Paraglaciecola sp. L3A3: one gene and its partner. Each later gene encodes a partner of the first gene's protein in a complex. Links are inferred from orthologs where the notes say so. Each region holds a gene or a part of one and is shown in the gene's direction. Other genes may lie near its edges. The genes, in order: xseA and GQR87_RS05885.

Evidence for each region.
Region 2: the proteins of xseA (region 1) and GQR87_RS05885 are in contact, whole or in part, in a cryo-EM structure (PDB 8TXR), measured with the Escherichia coli proteins. The link is inferred for Paraglaciecola sp. L3A3 from one-to-one orthologs.

The regions. Positions count from the first base shown.
Region 1 is NZ_CP047023.1:1,668,600-1,678,466, reverse strand. Bases 1-2,907 are described here. They hold xseA (exodeoxyribonuclease VII large subunit), read left to right. Parts: upstream 1-732; coding sequence 733-2,082; downstream 2,083-2,907. Other genes in these bases: GQR87_RS07015 (TolC family protein), read left to right, coding at 2,675-2,907; GQR87_RS07020 (hypothetical protein), read left to right, coding at 2,172-2,519; guaB (IMP dehydrogenase), read right to left, coding at 1-569. In the rest of the region: more of GQR87_RS07015, read left to right, coding at 2,908-4,021; GQR87_RS07010 (efflux RND transporter periplasmic adaptor subunit), read left to right, coding at 4,021-5,589; GQR87_RS07005 (efflux RND transporter permease subunit), read left to right, coding at 5,590-8,727; GQR87_RS07000 (YoaK family protein), read right to left, coding at 8,867-9,529; GQR87_RS06995 (hypothetical protein), read right to left, coding at 9,582-9,867. UniProt on the Escherichia coli protein: Bidirectionally degrades single-stranded DNA into large acid-insoluble oligonucleotides, which are then degraded further into small acid-soluble oligonucleotides.
Region 2 is NZ_CP047023.1:1,422,179-1,431,920, reverse strand. The notes cover bases 4,482-7,263. They hold GQR87_RS05885 (exodeoxyribonuclease VII small subunit), read left to right. Parts: upstream 4,482-5,640; coding sequence 5,641-5,886; downstream 5,887-7,263. Other genes in these bases: dxs (1-deoxy-D-xylulose-5-phosphate synthase), read left to right, coding at 6,823-7,263; ispA ((2E,6E)-farnesyl diphosphate synthase), read left to right, coding at 5,892-6,776; pomA (flagellar motor protein PomA), read right to left, coding at 4,616-5,380; GQR87_RS05895 (flagellar motor protein MotB), read right to left, coding at 4,482-4,612. In the rest of the region: dnaX (DNA polymerase III subunit gamma/tau), read right to left, coding at 1-364; apt (adenine phosphoribosyltransferase), read right to left, coding at 405-941; GQR87_RS22530 (hypothetical protein), read right to left, coding at 991-1,113; GQR87_RS05910 (DUF2063 domain-containing protein), read right to left, coding at 1,229-1,990; GQR87_RS05905 (DUF692 domain-containing protein), read right to left, coding at 1,990-2,841; GQR87_RS05900 (hypothetical protein), read right to left, coding at 2,934-3,284; more of GQR87_RS05895, read right to left, coding at 3,677-4,481; more of dxs, read left to right, coding at 7,264-8,688; GQR87_RS05870 (DMT family transporter), read left to right, coding at 9,206-9,742. UniProt on the Escherichia coli protein: Bidirectionally degrades single-stranded DNA into large acid-insoluble oligonucleotides, which are then degraded further into small acid-soluble oligonucleotides.

The DNA.
Region 1 (9,867 bases):
AAGGCGTCATCTACTACTAAGATTTTTTCGATGCGATGTTCATGCATTAAAGTTAACACTTGATCAGAAGGCGCACCTTCTTTCACTGTAACTAGATCACTCTTCACCGTCATCACACTAGTAATAGGTTTTTCTAGGCTATTTTCAAAACGTAAATCACGTCCTGTCACTATACCTACAAGATTATTATCTTCGTCGACCACAGGAAAACCTGAAAATCCATGCTTCTTACTTAATGAATTAATCTCGCCTACTGTAGCACTAGGCAATACAGTGACAGGATCCTTCACCACACCACTTTCGTATTTTTTAACTATACGCACGTGTTCGGCCTGTTGTTCAGGGGTCATGTTTTTATGAATGAAACCAATTCCGCCTTCTTGCGCTAAAGCAATAGCTAAGCGCGCTTCGGATACAGTGTCCATAGCGGCTGATATAAGAGGGATATTTAGGTCGACTCCGCGGGTAAGTCTAGTTTTTAGACTTGCGGTATGAGGGAGGACAGTTGAGTGTCCTGGCACTAACAATACATCGTCAAACGTAAGGGCTTCTTTAGCGATCCTTAACATGCAATATCACCTATAAATGGGGGTTTTAATTGCGGCGCAATTCTAGAGGATTTGTTCATTTCAGTCTAGTTTTTATCTACTTTAACTCGCAGATTTTTACCTAGAAGCAAATAAAATCAGTTAAACTGGCAATAATTACATTTTATTCATCTATTGTTCTTCAATGTTTAACACTTTATCTCATTCAAAAAATATTCTTACCGTCAGCAAACTAAACAGCTTAGCTCGTTCAGTATTGGAAGCGGAAATTGGTCAAATATGGTTATCCGCTGAAATATCAAATTTTGTCGCGGCGGCATCAGGTCATTGGTATTTCACCTTGAAAGACAATCGTGCTCAAGTAAAAGCAGCCATGTTTAAGGGAGCCAATCGCCGAGTAATACAAAAGCCAAAAGAGGGTGACAAAGTATTAGTCAGGGCCAATATAGGTTTGTATGAACCCAGAGGTGACTATCAATTAATTGTTGAACACCTTGAACCTGAAGGTGAAGGGCAACTAAAAGCACAATTTGAAAAATTAAAACAACAACTGGCCTATGAAGGTTTGTTTGCCACCGAGCATAAACAAGCTATTCCAATACAAATTTTAAAAGTGGGGATAGTCACTTCAGCCACAGGTGCAGCACTACACGATATATTGACGGTATTAAAACGACGAAATCCAGCCATTCAAGTGGTTATTTACCCAACTCAAGTGCAAGGTGACGCAGCCCCAGCGCAAATATGTAATGCCATTAATATAGCCAATCAAAGAAATGAAGTAGAAATATTGATTGTTGGGCGAGGTGGTGGCTCGTTAGAAGACTTATGGTGTTTTAATGATGAAACAGTAGCCAGAACCATTTTCAATTCTCATTTACCCATAGTCAGTGCTGTTGGTCATGAAGTAGATATGAGCATTGCCGACTTTGTCGCCGATTTACGTGCCCCTACTCCATCAGCGGCGGCAGAGTTGATTAGCAAAGATCAGTCTGAGCTTATGACTAAAATAGCCACTTTAGAACATAAACTGGTTAAAGGTTATAAAGCCAATCAACAAACATTAATGCATCAACATCAAGTTTTAACCCAAGCTTTATTAAAAAATCATCCACAAAAACAATTGCAACAAAAGTATCAATACTTAGATCAACTGCAAGATAAACTCACATTTGTCTTTAAACGTAACTTTGAGCAAAACAAACAACAGCAACAGCACCTTGAAAGTCGTTTATTTCTTGCATCTCCTAATAAACGTTTGCAAACCCACCAGCAAACATTGCTTGAACTACAAGACAAGTTAAATAAAAACTGTCAGCAATTGTTATTGAAAAAACAACAACAGTTAGCAAATAATAGCCATTTATTAGATACGGTCAGCCCACTCGCCACCTTGTCGCGAGGCTACAACATCAGCTTTAAGCAAGGCGAAATTATAAAAAGCGTCAAACAAATAGATGTTGGTGATGACATTGTTAGTCGTTTTGTGGATGGTGAAATAAAAAGTACCGTTAGCCAGTCTAATGAACAATAGGATAGTGTTAACAACAAAATATAGGTAAACTACTCACATTCATATGTGATCAATATCTCATTATTAGCAGTCAATCAGCTTGGGTATAAATGAAAATTAATTTACTCACAATTTGTTTAATGTTTTGCATCTTGATTAATCAATCATTTGCATCTGTGCAAGTACTCTGTTCTGCAGAGCATACTGATGCAGAAGAAAAACATATGATGACTGAAGAGATGGATATGCAAGAAGATGATTGTATGAATATGGACTGCTGCGACACCCAAGACAGTGACACCTGTGTCTGTCTAGATACGGCTTGCGGTTCTGCAGCTATTATCAACCTGCTAGCTATAATCAATCAGCCTAGCAAATCGCCAGCTATCAATAGTTATCATCTATTACTCCCAGAAATTTACCCTCTAAATTTACGCAAACCTCCCATATTGGCATAACCCAATCTAGATCCGTCTAATTTTTAACCCTTGCAATTTTATCTGCAATATAGACCTAGGATCGATTGTCTTCAGTATCTTGCGTGAGTGTTTTAGCCAATAACTAATCTCGCAATGTGAATACTCATTTTATTTGATTGTCATAGGGCATCATTATGCACTTATTAGTTGACCGCAAAACTATATTTATCGACCGCTCAAAGCTCATAAGCTTGAGCTTATTTAGCCTGTTATTTTTATCTAATTCCAGTTGGGCAAATCTCACGTTACCCACAGCCATAAAGCTGGCCAAACAAGATGATGTTTGGCTAAAAGGCAGCGAATTAACCGAGCGAGCATTATTAGCCACAGGGGAAGCGTCTGACTCTTTACCGGATCCATCCATATCAGTAGATTTACTTAATTTACCAACCGATGGTTTCGACTTTTCCCAGGAACCGATGAGCCAATTTAAGCTTGCCATTAGCCAAAACTTTACCCGAGGTGCCAGTCGCCAGCTTAAACAAAAACAATATAATCAACTTGCCGCTCAACATCCTCTACTCAGAAAAAATAGACTCGCTGAACTCGAACTAACAGTTTCACAGTTATACTTAGATGCATTTGCTGCGCAACAGGCGATTAATCATATTGCTAAAGACCGCCCCTTGTTCGAACAATTGATCGAAACCATTAATGCCAGCTACACATCGACTCAAGGCAACAGTCAACAGCAAGATATTCTTCAAGCTAGAATAAAGTTAGCCTTAATAGATGACCACTCTCTGAAAATGCAGCAGCAACTTGATACCGCTTTAGCTCAATTAAGTCGTTGGTTACCTGAGTCGAACATTAAGCTTGCAGACAGCAAAGCATGGCCTGAAATAACCAAGTTCCCTAATCACTTAACAGATATTTTGGCCACACAACAAATACATCAATTAGCAGATCTACTCAGTCAACATCCTGCTGTTTTAGCCATACAACAACAAATAAAAGCCAAAGTCAGCGCGGTAGATTTAGCGAAACAAAAGTACCAGCCTTTATGGGGAGTAAGCGCAAGTTATGCTTATCGCGATGATGATCCATTTACTGGTAGCCGAGCTGATTTTTTCTCTGTGGGGATTAAAGTGGAGTTGCCACTGTTTTCTAATCAAAGGAATGATAATGAAGTCGCTGCAGCCAGCTACCAAGCCAGATCTATCGAAACCGAAAAACGATTACTGATCAAAAAAATGTTAGGCCAAGTGAACACTCTATACAAACAATCAATCAATTTAGAGCAAAGATATCAGGGGTATAAACAAAATATTATTCCCCAATTAGAAGCGCAACATAAAGCCGCCCTTGCTGCTTTTAGCCAAAATGATGGCCAGTTAGTAGAGGTTATTGAAGCCCAAATTAAGCAACATGATGCACACGTTGAGATGATAAACATTAGCAAACAAACACTAAAAACTCAGGCACATCTAGCCTATTTACTGGGACATGCCAGTTCACAAAACGACAGAGAGGTTAACTAATGAAAAATTATCAAAGTTTGATAATAGGTTTAATCACTGGCACGGTTTTGACCTACATAGTGGCCAAGCAATTTATCCCAGAGACAACCAAGCCTGACAGCAAAAATCAGGATAATGCTGCCGATGCTTCAGCCCCTTTATATTGGGTGGCGCCTATGGACAAAAACTACCGCCGAGATAAACCTGGGCTTTCACCTATGGGCATGGAATTGATACCTGTTTACCCTCAAAACAATAACACCAGTGCAGGCACGGTGAGCATTAGTCCATCGGTGGTGAATAATTTAGGCGTGCGCACGGCAAAAGTTAAGTTGGCTAGATTAGCATTAAATATAGATGCTGCAGGTTATCTACAATATAACCAAGACAAATTAGTTTTTATTAATCCTAGAGTGGAAGGTTGGGTAGAACAACTCCATGTTAAATACCAAGGCCAGGCAGTCACTAAAGGGCAAGCCCTATATACCTTGTATTCCCCTGTATTAGTTAATGCCCAACAAGATTATTTACTGGCGCTAAAAAGAAAAAATAACGACTTAATTAAGGCAGCAAAACAAAAGTTACTCACTCTACAAGTTTCTGAATCGACTATTCAGTCTTTAGAAACTGCCAAAAAACCACTCAACAAGATCACTTTTTATGCTCCTCAATCAGGAGTGATTGAGCAATTAAATATTAAACAAGGCGCTTTTATCCAACCGGGTAATCCCTTGATGACGATAGCTGATTTAACTGAAATATGGGTTGAAGTAGAAGTACATGAAAACCAAGCCTCATTTTTAAAAAATGAACTTGCTGCAAACATGACTCTTGCCGCATTCCCTGGTCAGCAATGGCAAGGAACAGTCGACTATATATATCCAAGTTTAAATCCTGTTAATAGAACAATCCGAGCTCGCTTACGTTTTGACAATTCTGAGCAACAACTAAAAGCCAATATGTTTGGCCAAGTGCAAATCAAAACGAAACAATCACAACCTAGCTTATTAGTGCCAAGACAAGCAGTAATCCGCACAGGTAAACAAAACAGAGTGGTACTAGTATTAACAGAAGATCAACAGCAACCCCAATTCAAATCAGTGGCCGTGACATTAGGCCAAGTCACCCATAAACAAGCACAAATTTTATCCGGCTTAACAGCAGAAGATCAGGTGGTGGTGTCTGGCCAGTTTTTATTGGATTCAGAAAGCAGCATTGACTCGGACTTTAAACGCATGTCGAAAATGGATGATATGAGTGAAATGGATAACATGAGTGATATGCAACATATGCCAAATATGCCAAATATGTCTATAGAGTCCAAAACGGATATGCCACCAGCGACAATACAATCAGCCAGTGTAATGGGCGTGATCAATAGTATAACAGCAGACATCCGCAGCATAAATATCAGTCGAGAAGCGATCGAAAAATGGGGTCGGCCCGCTGCCACTATGGATTTTCATCTAGACGACTCACTTGCTTTAGCCCCCTTATCTCAGGGCCAATCGATACATTTTACTTTCGAAATTCAGCAAGGTGAGTTTGTCATAGTGGCTTATCAAATTAGCGGCCAAGAGGAACAATAAATGATTTCACACATTATTCGTTGGTCTATCAACAACCGTTTTTTTGTATTATTGATAACTTGTATTGTGATTGGTGCAGGCTTGTTGTCATTAAAAAACACACCTGTAGATGCCATTCCTGATTTATCTGATGTACAGGTTATTATCAAAACCAGTTACCCGGGGCAATCACCCAAAGTAGTAGAAGACCAAGTAACCTATCCTTTAACAAGCGCCATGTTATCAGTACCTGGAGCTAAAACGGTTAGAGGTTTTTCATTTTTTGGCGACTCTTACGTCTACGTTATTTTTGAAGACAAAACCGATATGTACTGGGCCAGAAGCCGTGTTTTAGAGTATTTATCTCAAGTGTCGGCTAATTTACCCGCGGCCGCTAAACCGCAACTGGGTCCAGATGCCACTGGGGTTGGCTGGGTGTATTTATATGCCTTGGTTGACCGCACAGGCAAACACGACATTAGCCAATTACGTAGCCTGCAAGATTGGTTGTTAAAGTTTGAATTACAAACTGTAGCAGGCGTGTCAGAAGTGGCCTCTATTGGGGGGATGGTTAAACAATACCAAGTAGTAGTCGATCCCAATAAATTACGGGCTTACAACATTCCCTTGCAACATATACAAAGGGCAATTAAACAAGGCAATCAAGAAGTGGGCGCTTCGGTGATAGAAATGGCCGAAGCTGAATATATGGTCAATACCAATGGTTATATTGAAAATATTGCAGACTTAGCAGCTATTACTCTAGGGGCAAATAATCAAGGTACCCCTCTACTGTTAGCTGATGTAGCAGATATAACTTTAGGCCCACAAATGCGCAGAGGCATAGCTGAACTAAATGGTCAGGGAGAAGTGACTGGTGGCATAGTGGTCATGCGTTTTGCTGAAAATGCACGGCAAACCATAGAAGGAGTGAAAACCAAATTAGATGAGCTCAAAATGAGTTTACCTGATGGCGTAGAAATAGTGCCGGTTTACGATCGTTCAGAGCTAATCGACAATGCCGTGAATAATTTATGGTCAAAATTAGCTGAAGAGTTATTAATAGTCGGCCTGATCTGCGCAATATTTTTGTTTCATATCCGTTCATCATTGGTGGCTATTGTCAGCTTACCCTTGGGAATATTAGTGTCATTTATCATCATGTATTGGCAAGGTGTGAATGCCAATATCATGTCCTTAGGAGGCATAGCGATTGCCATAGGTGCTATGACAGATGGGGCTATTGTGATGATAGAAAATATGCATAAACATATGGAGAAAACCAAGTTAACCAACGAAAATCGTTGGCAAGTAGTGAGTAAAGCCGCTACCGAAGTAGGCCCAGCACTGTTTTTTAGTTTATTGATCATAACTGTCAGTTTTTTACCTGTTTTTATCCTTGAAGCCCAAGAAGGTAAAATGTTCGCTCCCCTCGCCTATACCAAGACCTATGCCATGGCCGCTTCAGCAGGTATTGCAGTAACCTTAGTGCCGGTACTGATGGGATTTTTTATTCGCGGAAAAATTGTCAGCGAACAAAAAAATCCCATTAATCGTTTACTTAAAGCTTTGTATTTACCAGCCCTACGCTTTGTTTTAAGTGTTCCAAAAACCACTCTACTGGTGGCAAGCATAATAGGTGTATTAGGTTTTTATCCTTTAACTAAAATTGGTACTGAATTTATGCCACCTTTAGATGAGGGAGATTTAATGTATATGCCTACTACCTACGCGGCTCTATCTGTAGGTAAAGCCAGAGAAATATTGCAACAAACCGATAAGCTCATTCGCACTGTACCTGAAGTTAAAACTGTATTTGGTAAAATAGGCCGTGCTGATACCGCCACAGATCCAGCGCCTTTGACTATGATTGAAACCTTTATTCAATTTAAGCCTGAAAGTGAATGGCGCGCAGGCATGACTAAAACCAAGATACGTGAAGAGTTAGATGGTTTATTACAGTTTCCCGGCTTATCCAATAGCTGGGTGATGCCAATCAAAACTCGTATCGATATGTTAGCCACAGGTATTAAAACCCCCATAGGTATTAAAATTGCGGGCAGCGATTTAGCTGTGATCCAACAAATAGGCCAAGAGATTGAGCGTATATTAAAAAACCTACCGGGTTCGGCCTCGGTTTATTCAGAGCGGGTCGCAGGTGGCCGTTATTTAAAAATAAACATCGACCGAGTTAAAGCAGCCAAATATGGGATGAACATGGCTGAAGTACAACAGATAATCAGCAGTGCTGTGGGTGGCAAAAACATCAGCCAGTCAGTGGAAGGTTTAGAACGATATCCAATTAATTTGCGTTATCCACAAAGTTACCGAGACTCACCAGAACAACTGGCTCTGTTGCCTATAGTGACAGCCAATGGTCAACATATCACTTTGGCAGATGTAGCCGATATACTGATTGAAGATGGTCCTCCTGCAATTAAAAGTGAAAATGCACGAATAAATGGTTGGACCTTCATAGACATTGAAAATATCGACGTAGGAAATTATGTTCAGCAGGCTAAATCATTACTCAAACAAGAACTAGACCTCCCTCAGGGTTATACCCTTAACTGGGCTGGCCAATATGAATATATGCAAAGGGCCAGTGAAAAAATGCAATATGTTTTACCCTTAACATTAGCCATTATTATGCTGCTGTTATATTTAAGCTTTCGCAGTTTTACCGAAGTGGCCATTATTATTTGTACCTTACCTTTTGCCATGATTGGCGGGATATATTTGTTATATATAGAGGGCTTTAATTTGTCGGTGGCGGTTGGGGTGGGCTTTATTGCTTTAGCAGGTGTGGCAGTAGAAATAGGCGTGATCATGTTGGTTTACTTAAATCAGGCATACCAAAGCTTAATTGACAGTCAGCAACAAAATACCAAGGCAATCACCCATGAACAACTTGCCAATAGTGTACTGTCAGGTGCTGGCGCCCGTATTCGCCCCGTCATTATGACAGTGGCCACTGTGATCATTGGATTATTGCCAGTTTTATATGGCAGCGGAACAGGATCTGAAATAATGAGTCGTATTGCCGCTCCTATGGTGGGAGGTATGGCAAGTGCTTTAATACTTTCACTATTTGTAGTGCCGGCCGTTTATTTTTTATGGCGAAAACAAACAATAAAAAGTCTACAGACAAATATGTAGAGTCACTAGGGGCACTTCAACTTTTCTCCATTCGTAATGAGAGGTGCCCTGGTATGAATACTTTAAAAATGTCTATAACATTGTAAAAAATAGCCAAAATTGAGGGTATTTATTAAAGTTACAAAACACAATTCACAAACTAATGATGAGCTTTCCTGCTATAAACAGAGTATGAGAAGGCTAACAATAAGCAAATTCCAGCAGGGATAAACAAGCCCTGAAATTGTAGCAAAGTAAATAAATATGCTCCGACTGTACCACCAGAAATAAACCCAGCTATGATTAACAAAAACAATAACGCTTTTCTTTTATCAAACTCTTCACCACGTAATTTTGCCCCTAACATAATACCAAGATCAGTAAATATTCCTGTGACATGTGTGGTACGAATAACAGCCCCACTAAAGGTAGTCACTAACGCATTTTGTAGACCACAAGCAGCTGAAGCAAAATAATGACCATGGGCAGAATCTTTAGATAAAAAGTAAACTGAAATAAACAAGAAAGCACCTTCTAGATATAGAAGGCCACTATAATTACGACCCAATTTTAACGAGCCACTTGATAAAAAGTAACCTGAAATCATAGAGCCGATTAAGAAACTAAAAAGGACTAAGGCTAAATGTAAAACATCGATAAAACTTGAGTTTAAAAATCCAGTTCCAACCAGTGTTGCAGTACCGGATAAATGTGAAATTGATTGATGTTTAAACCCCAATAAACCAATGGCATTAACTAAACCAGCAACCAGAGCCAGAATAAACGAACCGTATTCTACCCAACGGGGTAATTTCGAAATCACCTGAGTCCCTTAGTTATCTATTCAACCATTATAAAAAATTACCGTCTCCTAATTAAGGATTGACAGAAAATCCATTTAAAAAATTATTAATATCTGTTTTATATTGTGTTTCTAGATTGGTACCTGTGTAAGTCAGATATTGGGTCGACCCTGAAGAATTCGAAAAGTAATAACCAAGATATTTAAATTTAATGCTTTGGATAGTGCCGACAATTTCCATATAAATAACTTTATGACCATTTACCATTCGATACTCTTTTTTCACCACCTTAGCATCAGGAGCTGCACCTTTCGCGTTTTCAAAGGCAATTTCAGCTAAAGCCTCTATACCAATTTCA
Region 2 (9,742 bases), 250 kb from region 1 along the record:
CTTTATATCGTCCTCGACTTGGCTTGTACTGCACATTATCTAATAATTCGCGGGTATCTTCGACTTTGGTCCGAGAAGCGGCATCGATTTCTAATAAATCAATATAGTTACCATTTTCAATTTCCTGACAAGTACCACATTGACCACAAGGCGTTGCACTTAACCCTTGCTCACAGTTTAAACTTTTTGAGAAAATCCGAGCTATGGTGGTCTTCCCGACCCCTCGAGTACCGGTAAATAAATAAGCATGATGTAACCGATTATTATCAAGAGCATTGGATATAGCAGTGACCACATGTTCTTGGCCCACTAATTCGGCAAATCGATTAGGTCGCCATTTTCGTGCTAAAACTTGATAACTCATAGTCGCTTACTATCCGCTTTAATTTTGTCCATCGGGACAGTTACTCACCTTCAAATTGACAAATAGAATAACTAGTTACGCCAATATCAAGCAGTTTTTGTTCGCCACCTAAGTCAGGTAACGAAATAACAAAACCAGCATGCTCGACGATTCCACCTAAACGTCGAATCAAATTAGCAGTAGCGATCATAGTGCCACCTGTTGCTAATAAATCATCAAGCATTAATACTTTTTCACCCGGCTTAACGGCATCTTTATGCATTTCTAAACAATCAGTGCCGTACTCTAATTCGTAACTTTCACTGATCACTTCTCTGGGTAATTTATTAGGTTTACGAACCGGTATAAAACCAATTCCTAGCTCAATAGCCAGAGGTGCACCAAACAAAAAACCTCTTGCTTCAGTGCCTGCAACCTTATCAAATCCCATAGGTGCGAAATGTTTAACCATTTCAGAAATGGCGGAAGAATAAGCTTTGTGATCTTCTAATACTGAGGTGACATCACGAAACATGATGCCAGCTTTTGGATAATCAGGAACTGTTCGAATTACTGATTTTATATATGCTGCGGGCACGTACTTCCCCGTTTATAAGTAGCTAGATTAATTGAATAAGCTAGTAGTATTAAATGTAATAAACAAACCAACCAATCACAACATGCATCAAAGGTAGTGCAACTAACAAACCTACAGCAATCAGGAAGTGTGTAAAACTAAATGGGTCTTTAAATTCTTTCTCATCGTGCATCGAGATTCTCCAAAATAGCGGGGATTAACCCTTAAATAGAACAACTAAAATTCAGCCGCAGATGGTAATCCAAAGTCGATTAAATTGATAGTATTAAAACTAAGAAGTGCTTATCTCAAAGCAATTTATTATCTTCATGGATAGGCAATAAAATATGCTGACCCAATAACTGTCGTAGCACTTGTTGTAAAGAATCACTAACTTGCTGTTGATTTAATTGTGGCATAGCGAGACTCATTTTTTCAACCAACTGTAGAGTTGAAATCGAAGCAACGTTTTGAATAATATTTATTAAATGTGCGGTAACTTGATTAACTAAAGTAAAATGCACTTCGTCCTCAATGTCTCTGTACACCACTAAATAAACAATTTCTGAGCTGTCAGTCGGTTGAAAATCTGACGAAATCTGATGAACTGGGTACTGATAACTAACTAAGCTTGCCAGTTCAGACATGCTTACATGACTGACAAGATCGGTGCCATTCCAAGGTGACAAGGTTTGTGATGATATTCGCACACTGACATCAAGTTCTAACCATTCATAATGAGCTAACTCTTGCATAAAGACGGGATCATTTTTAGTCAGTTCATATTCTGAACTCAGGTAATCTACAAACTCCTTACTGATATCAATAAAATAAGGGGAAAGACACTGGTGTTCAGCAAAAAAAATTCGGACTAATTGTTGCCAATCTTGCTGGCTATATACACTTTTTAATACCGGAAAAGCAGAGCTGATAAAACCTTCCACATTATTAAAAAATAGCTCTCGATAAATTTGTAGGCGCCTATCTTCAATATTTCCTTGGTAAGGGTTTTCATCTGGATTTTTAATATGAGCCACAAAATCCATTTGCGCTTGTTTCAATGATTTCATTAGACAAATTGCCTTTGGGGCTGCTGAGACTTATCAAATAACTGCTGAATTTGTCTAATTTTTTCTACCTCTAATAACAATTCTCGGATAGGAGGAATATTAAAGTCTCGTTCTAACAATGTGGGAAACACACCGTGAATTTCGTAGGCTTTTTGTAATAATTGCCATACAGGTTCAATCACATCTGCGCCATGAGTATCCACTTTAAGGTCATCAGCTTCATCAAAATGTCCAGCAATATGTCCGTAGACTATTTTATTGCTGGGCATAGCTGCTAAAAATGCTTCTGCATCATATTGATGATTGATTGAATTCACGTAAATATTATTGATATCCAATAACATTAAACAGCCAGATTCTTGCAATACAGACAAGGTAAATTCTTGCTCAGACATTTCCTGACCTGGTGCAGCGTAATAAGATACATTTTCTAACAACAGAGGCCGCTCAATAATATCTTGAACTTGCTGGACTCTATTTACTACATGTTTTACAGCCTCTTCAGTGAAAGGTATCGGCATCAAGTCATACATGTGGCCTTGTCCTGAGCAATAACTTAAATGTTCACTGTAATACAAGATATCATGCTGATCTAAAAAGGTTTTCACCTGTTTAACGAAGTCCACATCCAAAGGATCAGGACTACCAATAGATAGAGATAACCCATGACTCACAAAGTTTTGTGTCGTGGTAAATTGTTGTAAATTTTTTTGAAACCTGCCCCCCATTGGGATCCAGTTTTCAGGAGCGACTTCCCAAAAGTCAACTGCATCAGGGATCTCAGGTAATAGCTGATCTAACATCTCACGACGTAAACCTAATCCAACACCAGCAAGGTTCTTTTTTTCCATAAGGTTAGTAATCTCAATTTAAATTGAAAAAGCCGGCAAATAGCCGGCTTTAAAAAATAATATTAGTCTAATCTGTGTTTGAGCAGATTAGACTAGGCTTGGCCACCACATTTACCTTCGCCGCACTTACCTTCTTTTTTAGTTTTTTTGTCGCCCCCGCATTTGCCTTCGCCACACTTGCCTTCTTTCTCAGCTTTTTTGTCGCCACCGCATTTACCTTCACCGCACTTGCCTTCTTTCTCAGCTTTTTTGTCACCGCCGCATTTGCCTTCGCCACATTTGCCTTCGCCACACTTACCTTCTGGGGCTTGTTGCATATAACCAGACTCTAAAGACTGCATCCCAAAAGGACTAGCATTTGCTTGCAGACTAACAGAAGCTAAAGAACCAATGACAACAGCGCCTAAAGTCGTAGCCATAGTTGTTTTTTTAATTTTTGTCATATTTTGGTTTCCTTTAAATGATTTTAATAATAAACGGAATATTATATATGTTCCCGTATATGACCCTAAATCAATAAAATTAATTTCATTTTGACTGCTAGATATATTATTTAACCTGAACTCGGGATAATGAGTGTCGTTTCAAATTAAATTTTATAAATAATTCAAATACTTAAAAATAAACCCTGAGTTATATTTGGATTAAGGTTTATACGATGACGAAATTTTTCGTGTATAGCAAGGCGGTTTTTCTAGTAATAGCGGGCTATTACTAGAAAATCCAACGCGCTAGGCGCAAAAATAGCGTTATCGAGAGGTTCGGTTTATCCCTAGCTCAGGTTATTTAGTGCAATGGATCTTAATAACCAAAATTCTAAAAATGCAGGCAAATATTATTCTAACACTGAGATTGGATCAGATATTTTCGCTTTACCTTGATTAATTGATATTTCTACTCGTCTATTACGACTTCTATTTTGTGCACTTGTACCTTCGTCTAGAGGTGCAGTATCAGCCTTACCGACTACTGACATTCGACTTTCATTAAAACCTGCAACTCTTCTTAATTCTTCCGCCACGGCAACTGCTCGTTGAGATGATAAATCCCAGTTTGAACGATACAACTCATTTGAAATTTGTTGGCTATCACTGTGCCCGGATACTTCAATATCCCCAGGCATCTCGGCTAACAAAGCACCTATTTTTCGTAGGATTGGCACAAACTGTGGTTGCAGAAAAGCAGAACCAGCAGAGAACGAGCCATTTTCACGAATACGAATAATAATCTGTTGCCCTAAAGACTCCATCTCTACGGCCCCATCTACAATTTCTTTTTCTAACTGTTGCGCCACTTTTTTCATTTGTTCGGCAATTTCTTGCTGAGCAGCACTTTGATTTGTGGTTACCCGAGTACTAGTTGTTTGTTCTGATGCGGTTTGTTGTGCTGCACCACCACGCATTTCACCACGTTGTTTTTGTCGTCCACCAGCCGAATCTTCACTTCCAGCTTGAAACTCAAGCATCTCTTGAGTCATATCAGTCGTTTGTTGTTGAATAGTATCAATAGGAGTCGGTTCAGGTCGACCGGGTCTAAACTCCATAGCAATAACACTAGTGCCTTTAGGAATATCTTTCACTTCTATTTTATTTTGTACGCCAAAGGCAAACTTCATAGAACCAGCAATTTGTTTGAACTTCAGTACATCCATCTCAGAAAAAGACAACAACAGTACAAAGAAGCACATTAATAGTGACATTAAGTCAGCAAAAGTCCCCATCCATGCAGGGAGTCCCTCTGGGGGACATTTAGGGCATTCTTCTTCAGACATGAGTTATTCAGCTTCTTCGTCAGAGCCACGTTTACTAGCAGCAATATAATTTTTTAAGATTCCTTCAATCACTCTAGGATTTTGTCCATCAGCAATACCTACTATTCCATCTAAGATTAACTTTTGGTTTAATTTTTCTTCTTCGCTTCTATGTCCTAATTTAATCGCAATCGGTATACACAATAAATTGGCTAACATTGCACCATACAAGGTGGTTAAAAGTGCTACCGCCATTGCAGGTCCAATAGATTTTGGATCATCCATGTTTGATAACATCGCCACCAAACCTACTAAGGTACCTATCATGCCCATCGCAGGGGCAACATCGCCGAGGTTTTTAAATATACTCGCACCAAAATCATGGCGCTCTGTTGTCATGGCGATATCTTTGCTCAGTGTCGCTTTTACGATGTCGACATCGTGGCCATCCACTAACATATCGACCCCTTTTTGCATGAAAGGATTGTCGATTTCAGCTTCTTCCAAAGCCAAAAAACCACCTTTTCGGGCGGCATCTGCCATTTCGACAATTTTTTCAATTAATACTTCTGGTGCATCTACTTTAAACATAAATGCTTTACCAGCAACTTTACCTGCCCCAAAAAATTGCCCAAGAGTAAACTGTGACAAAACAACAAATAAACTTCCGCAAAATACGATTAATATTGATGGCACGTTAATAAACATACCTATATCGCCACCCTGAATCATGGCCATTATAACAAAGCCAATAGCTCCCAGAATACCGATTATGCTTGCTAAATCCACGTGGCGCTCCCAATCCTAATAAAGCTAAAATTTAATCAACGGTTAACCGTTACTTTGATAACTGACAATTTAAATACATTACACAACAAGTAAATAGATAAATTAAGCTAATGCTTTCTACATCATATTATCGACTTTAATAAATATTTCTATAGTCCCACCTCACTCGATCACATTATCATTAAATATTTGACCCCTTTTTTGAGCTCAGGTAAGGTGCGTGCCTGTCGAAAAAAAGCCTGTCACTAGGTAGATGAACTATGACCAGTCGTAAAAAAGCGGAATCACTAACCTTCGAAGAATCTATGCAAGAATTGGAAGAGTTAGTCAGCAGCATGGAACAAGGCGAATTGCCTTTAGAACAAGCCTTAAAAAACTTTGAACGAGGCATTACTTTGGCAAGACACAGCCAAAAACAGTTAAAAGATGCAGAACAAAAAGTTCAAATTTTAACCAGTCAAAATGGCCATCAAACATTGGATGTGTTTGAGACCAACAATCAGTAAATTGAATGAACTTAAATACTTTTCAAAAAAATACTAAACAAAGAGTCGATTCGGGCTTAACTGACGCGATTGAATCACTTCCTGGGCATGCTGATAAATTAAAGCAGGCTATGCTATATGCGTTATTAATTGGCGGTAAAAGAATGCGGCCTTTTCTGGTTCACGCAACCGGACAAATGTTAAACGTGTCGAGTGAAGATTTAGACGGTCCAGCTAACGCCATTGAAGCGATTCACGCATATTCATTAATCCATGACGATTTACCCGCCATGGATGATGATGAATTACGCCGTGGTCACCCAACCTGTCATATTCAATTTGACGAAGCGACTGCGATCCTTGCAGGAGATGCATTACAATCTTTAGCATTTGATATTTTATGTCATTACCCTTTGAGGCAAGACAGTAAACGTATAGCGCTAATTCGTATTTTAAGTAAAGCAGCTGGCTATAATGGTATGTGTGGCGGGCAAGCAATGGACTTAGCTGCCACTGATCAACAAATTAGTCAAAAACAGTTAGAACAACTACACAACAAAAAAACCGGCGCATTATTAATCGCCTGTGTTGAAATGGCAATTAGCCTTGCAGATGATGTAAGTCCAGAAAACAAACAACATTTAATGCAATATGCACAAACAATTGGTTTAGCTTTTCAGGTGCAAGATGATATTTTAGATGTCACTAGTGATTCAACAACCCTAGGAAAACCGCAAGGTTCAGACCAAGCGCAAAATAAAAGCACCTACCCAGCCATGCTGGGATTAAGGCAAGCACAGACTTATCTTGACGAACTTCACCAACAAGCGCTTCAAGCTTTGCGCGCTTTGCCTTACAATACCCAGCTGTTGGTCTCGTTTACCGACTTCGTTATTCATCGTACTTATTAAATTGAGTACCCGAATAAAATTATTTTAATTAGTTGAAACTCATTTAATGACCCTAGATATAGCTCACTACCCCACTCTTGCCTTGGCTGAAACGCCAGAATTGCTTAGAGAGTTGCCTAAAGAAAAATTACATCAATTGGCCACTGAACTGCGTCAATATTTATTGACCAGTGTCAGTCAAAGTAGTGGGCATTTTGCTTCGGGTTTAGGCACCGTTGAATTAACCGTCGCCTTACATTATGTCTACAACACCCCTTTCGATAGATTATTATGGGATGTTGGCCATCAAGCTTATCCCCACAAAATCCTTACGGGTCGCCGGGATCGTATGCAAAGCATTCGTAAAAAAGGTGGTCTGCACCCTTTCCCTTGGCCTAAAGAAAGTGAGTATGACACCTTTGCAGTTGGCCATTCTTCTACCTCAATTAGTGCCGCTTTAGGCATGGCTGTGGCTGCAGAAAAAGAAGCGTTAGGCCGCAAGATAGTAGCTGTAATTGGTGATGGAGCTATGACCGCAGGGATGGCTTTTGAAGCACTTAATCATGGTGGAGACATTGGCAAAGATATGTTGATCATCTTAAATGATAATGAAATGTCTATTTCTGAAAACGTCGGCGCCTTAAATAGTCACTTAGCCCGTTTATTAACTGGTAATTTTTTCAATACTATACGTGACGGCAGTAAAAAATTGCTCAGCACAGTGCCCCCTATCAAAGAATTCGCTAGCCGTGCCGAAGAACATATTAAAGGTATGGTAGTACCAGGCACCATTTTTGAAGAATTAGGATTTAGCTATATTGGCCCAATAGATGGTCATGATGTAAATGGTGTAGTGGATACCTTACGTAATATGCGTAATATTAAAGGCCCGCAGATTTTACATGTGGTGACCAAAAAAGGTAAAGGTTACGAGCTTGCCGAACAAAATCCAATTAAGTTTCATGCTGTACCTAAATTTAATCCCGCTGCCCAAGAATTACCTAAAGCAGCACCTTGCGATCCGTCATTTTCTGCAATATTTGGTGATTGGTTATGTGACATGGCGGCCCAAGATCCGAAACTAATGGCCGTCACCCCAGCAATGCGTGAAGGTTCTGGTATGGTGAAATTTTCTCAAAAATTTCCCGAACAATATTTCGATGTAGCCATAGCTGAACAACATGCTGTGACTTTTGCCGCTGGTTTAGCCAAAGAAGGCTTAAATACAGTTGTGGCCATTTATTCGACCTTTTTGCAGCGGGCTTACGATCAATTGATCCATGACGTAGCAATACAAGAACTACCGGTATTATTTGCCATTGATCGCGCCGGATTAGTAGGCGCCGATGGGCCCACACACCAAGGTGCATTTGACATTTCGTTTTTACGCTGTATACCGAATATGGTGATTATGACCCCAGCTGACGAAAATGAATGTCGTCAAATGTTATACACTGGCCATACTCTAAATAAACCAGCCGCAGTCAGATACCCAAGGGGGTCTGCCACAGGTGTTGAACCCACTAAAGAAATGTCTGCTTTTGTCTTAGGTAAAAGCCGCAGTATTCGCCCAGGTAAAAAAGTGGCCATCCTAAATTTTGGTATTTTATTACCCTACGCACAACAAGCAGCAGAACAAATAGATGCGACTGTCATTGACATGCGTTTTGTTAAACCTCTTGATACTGATGTTATTGACCAACTAGCGGCTGATCATGAGTTATTTGTCAGCATAGAAGATGGAGCCATCATGGGTGGTGCGGGTAGTGCCGTAGCTGAATATCTAATCTCTTCGAAACACAGCAGTAAACTATTACAACTTGGTCTGCCTGATGAGTTTATTATGCAAGGTACACAACAAGAAATGTACGCAGAGTTGGGGTTAGACTGTAAAGGTATATTGACTAAGATCAAGCAGTGGCAAGATAGTTAAAAGCAGCGGTAAAGCAATGAATAGGAGATAGATACTAGAGAATCAAAATATAGATCCCTGCTAACAGCTTGTAGGAATGAAGATTTGTACTGACTATCCTACCATTCCCGCAAACAATTAAAACAGTAATGTAATTGTAACAGTGGATGTCTCTATAAGCGCGGTAAGCGCTCCTTATCAACAGCAAAATTACGATTGACATTATTTGGTATTACCGTAATCTAAAACGATAATGATGAATTTAATTAAACAATATTAGCTATCAACTAAAAGATAAAATATTTTAAAATGACCCAACTTAATCTACATCACATTCTTCAACCTATTGATCGTCTGGCGATCTCTGTGCGCTGGCTTATTCTTGCTGTGGTTTGATGTAGACTAATATAAATACCTCAAAAGCCGCAGCATTCAGTCTGCGGCTTTTATCTTTCTATCCCCCAACATTGATAAAACGCGACTAAATAGCTTCACTCTTTGGGTTATCTGTGAATAACAACAGAAAAGGAGTACAAAAATGAAAGTCGCAATTGCCTACCTAACCGTTGTTTTGGTTTGGTCTACTACTCCGTTAGGACTAGCATGGAGCAGTGAGTCTGTGCAGCCTAGCATGGCGGGTTTTCTTAGAATGACGATTGCCTTAGTGTTAGGATCTGCGCTGTTGGGCGTATTTCGAATTAAGCTACCACTGCACTCATCTGCACTAAAACTTTATGCATTTTCTTCAATCGGCTTATTTGGCGGTATGTTTAGTTCATACTTAGCCGCAGCGTATATATCAACAGGCATGATGTCCTTAGCCTTTGGTATGTCACCGATTATCACAGGTGTATTAGCTTATAAACTGCTGGATGAACCCAAATTGGGGCTGAACAAAATAATAGCCATTGGCTTGGCGTTTATAGGTTTAGCTATTGTTTTCGCAGATAATGTCAACATGGCCCATGATGCTTGGAAAGGTATGGTATTAATCGCCTTAGGGGTTATTAGTTTCAGCTACAGTGCTGTATTGATCAAAACCGTAAAAATTGAGATCCATCCTGCAGCCACTATG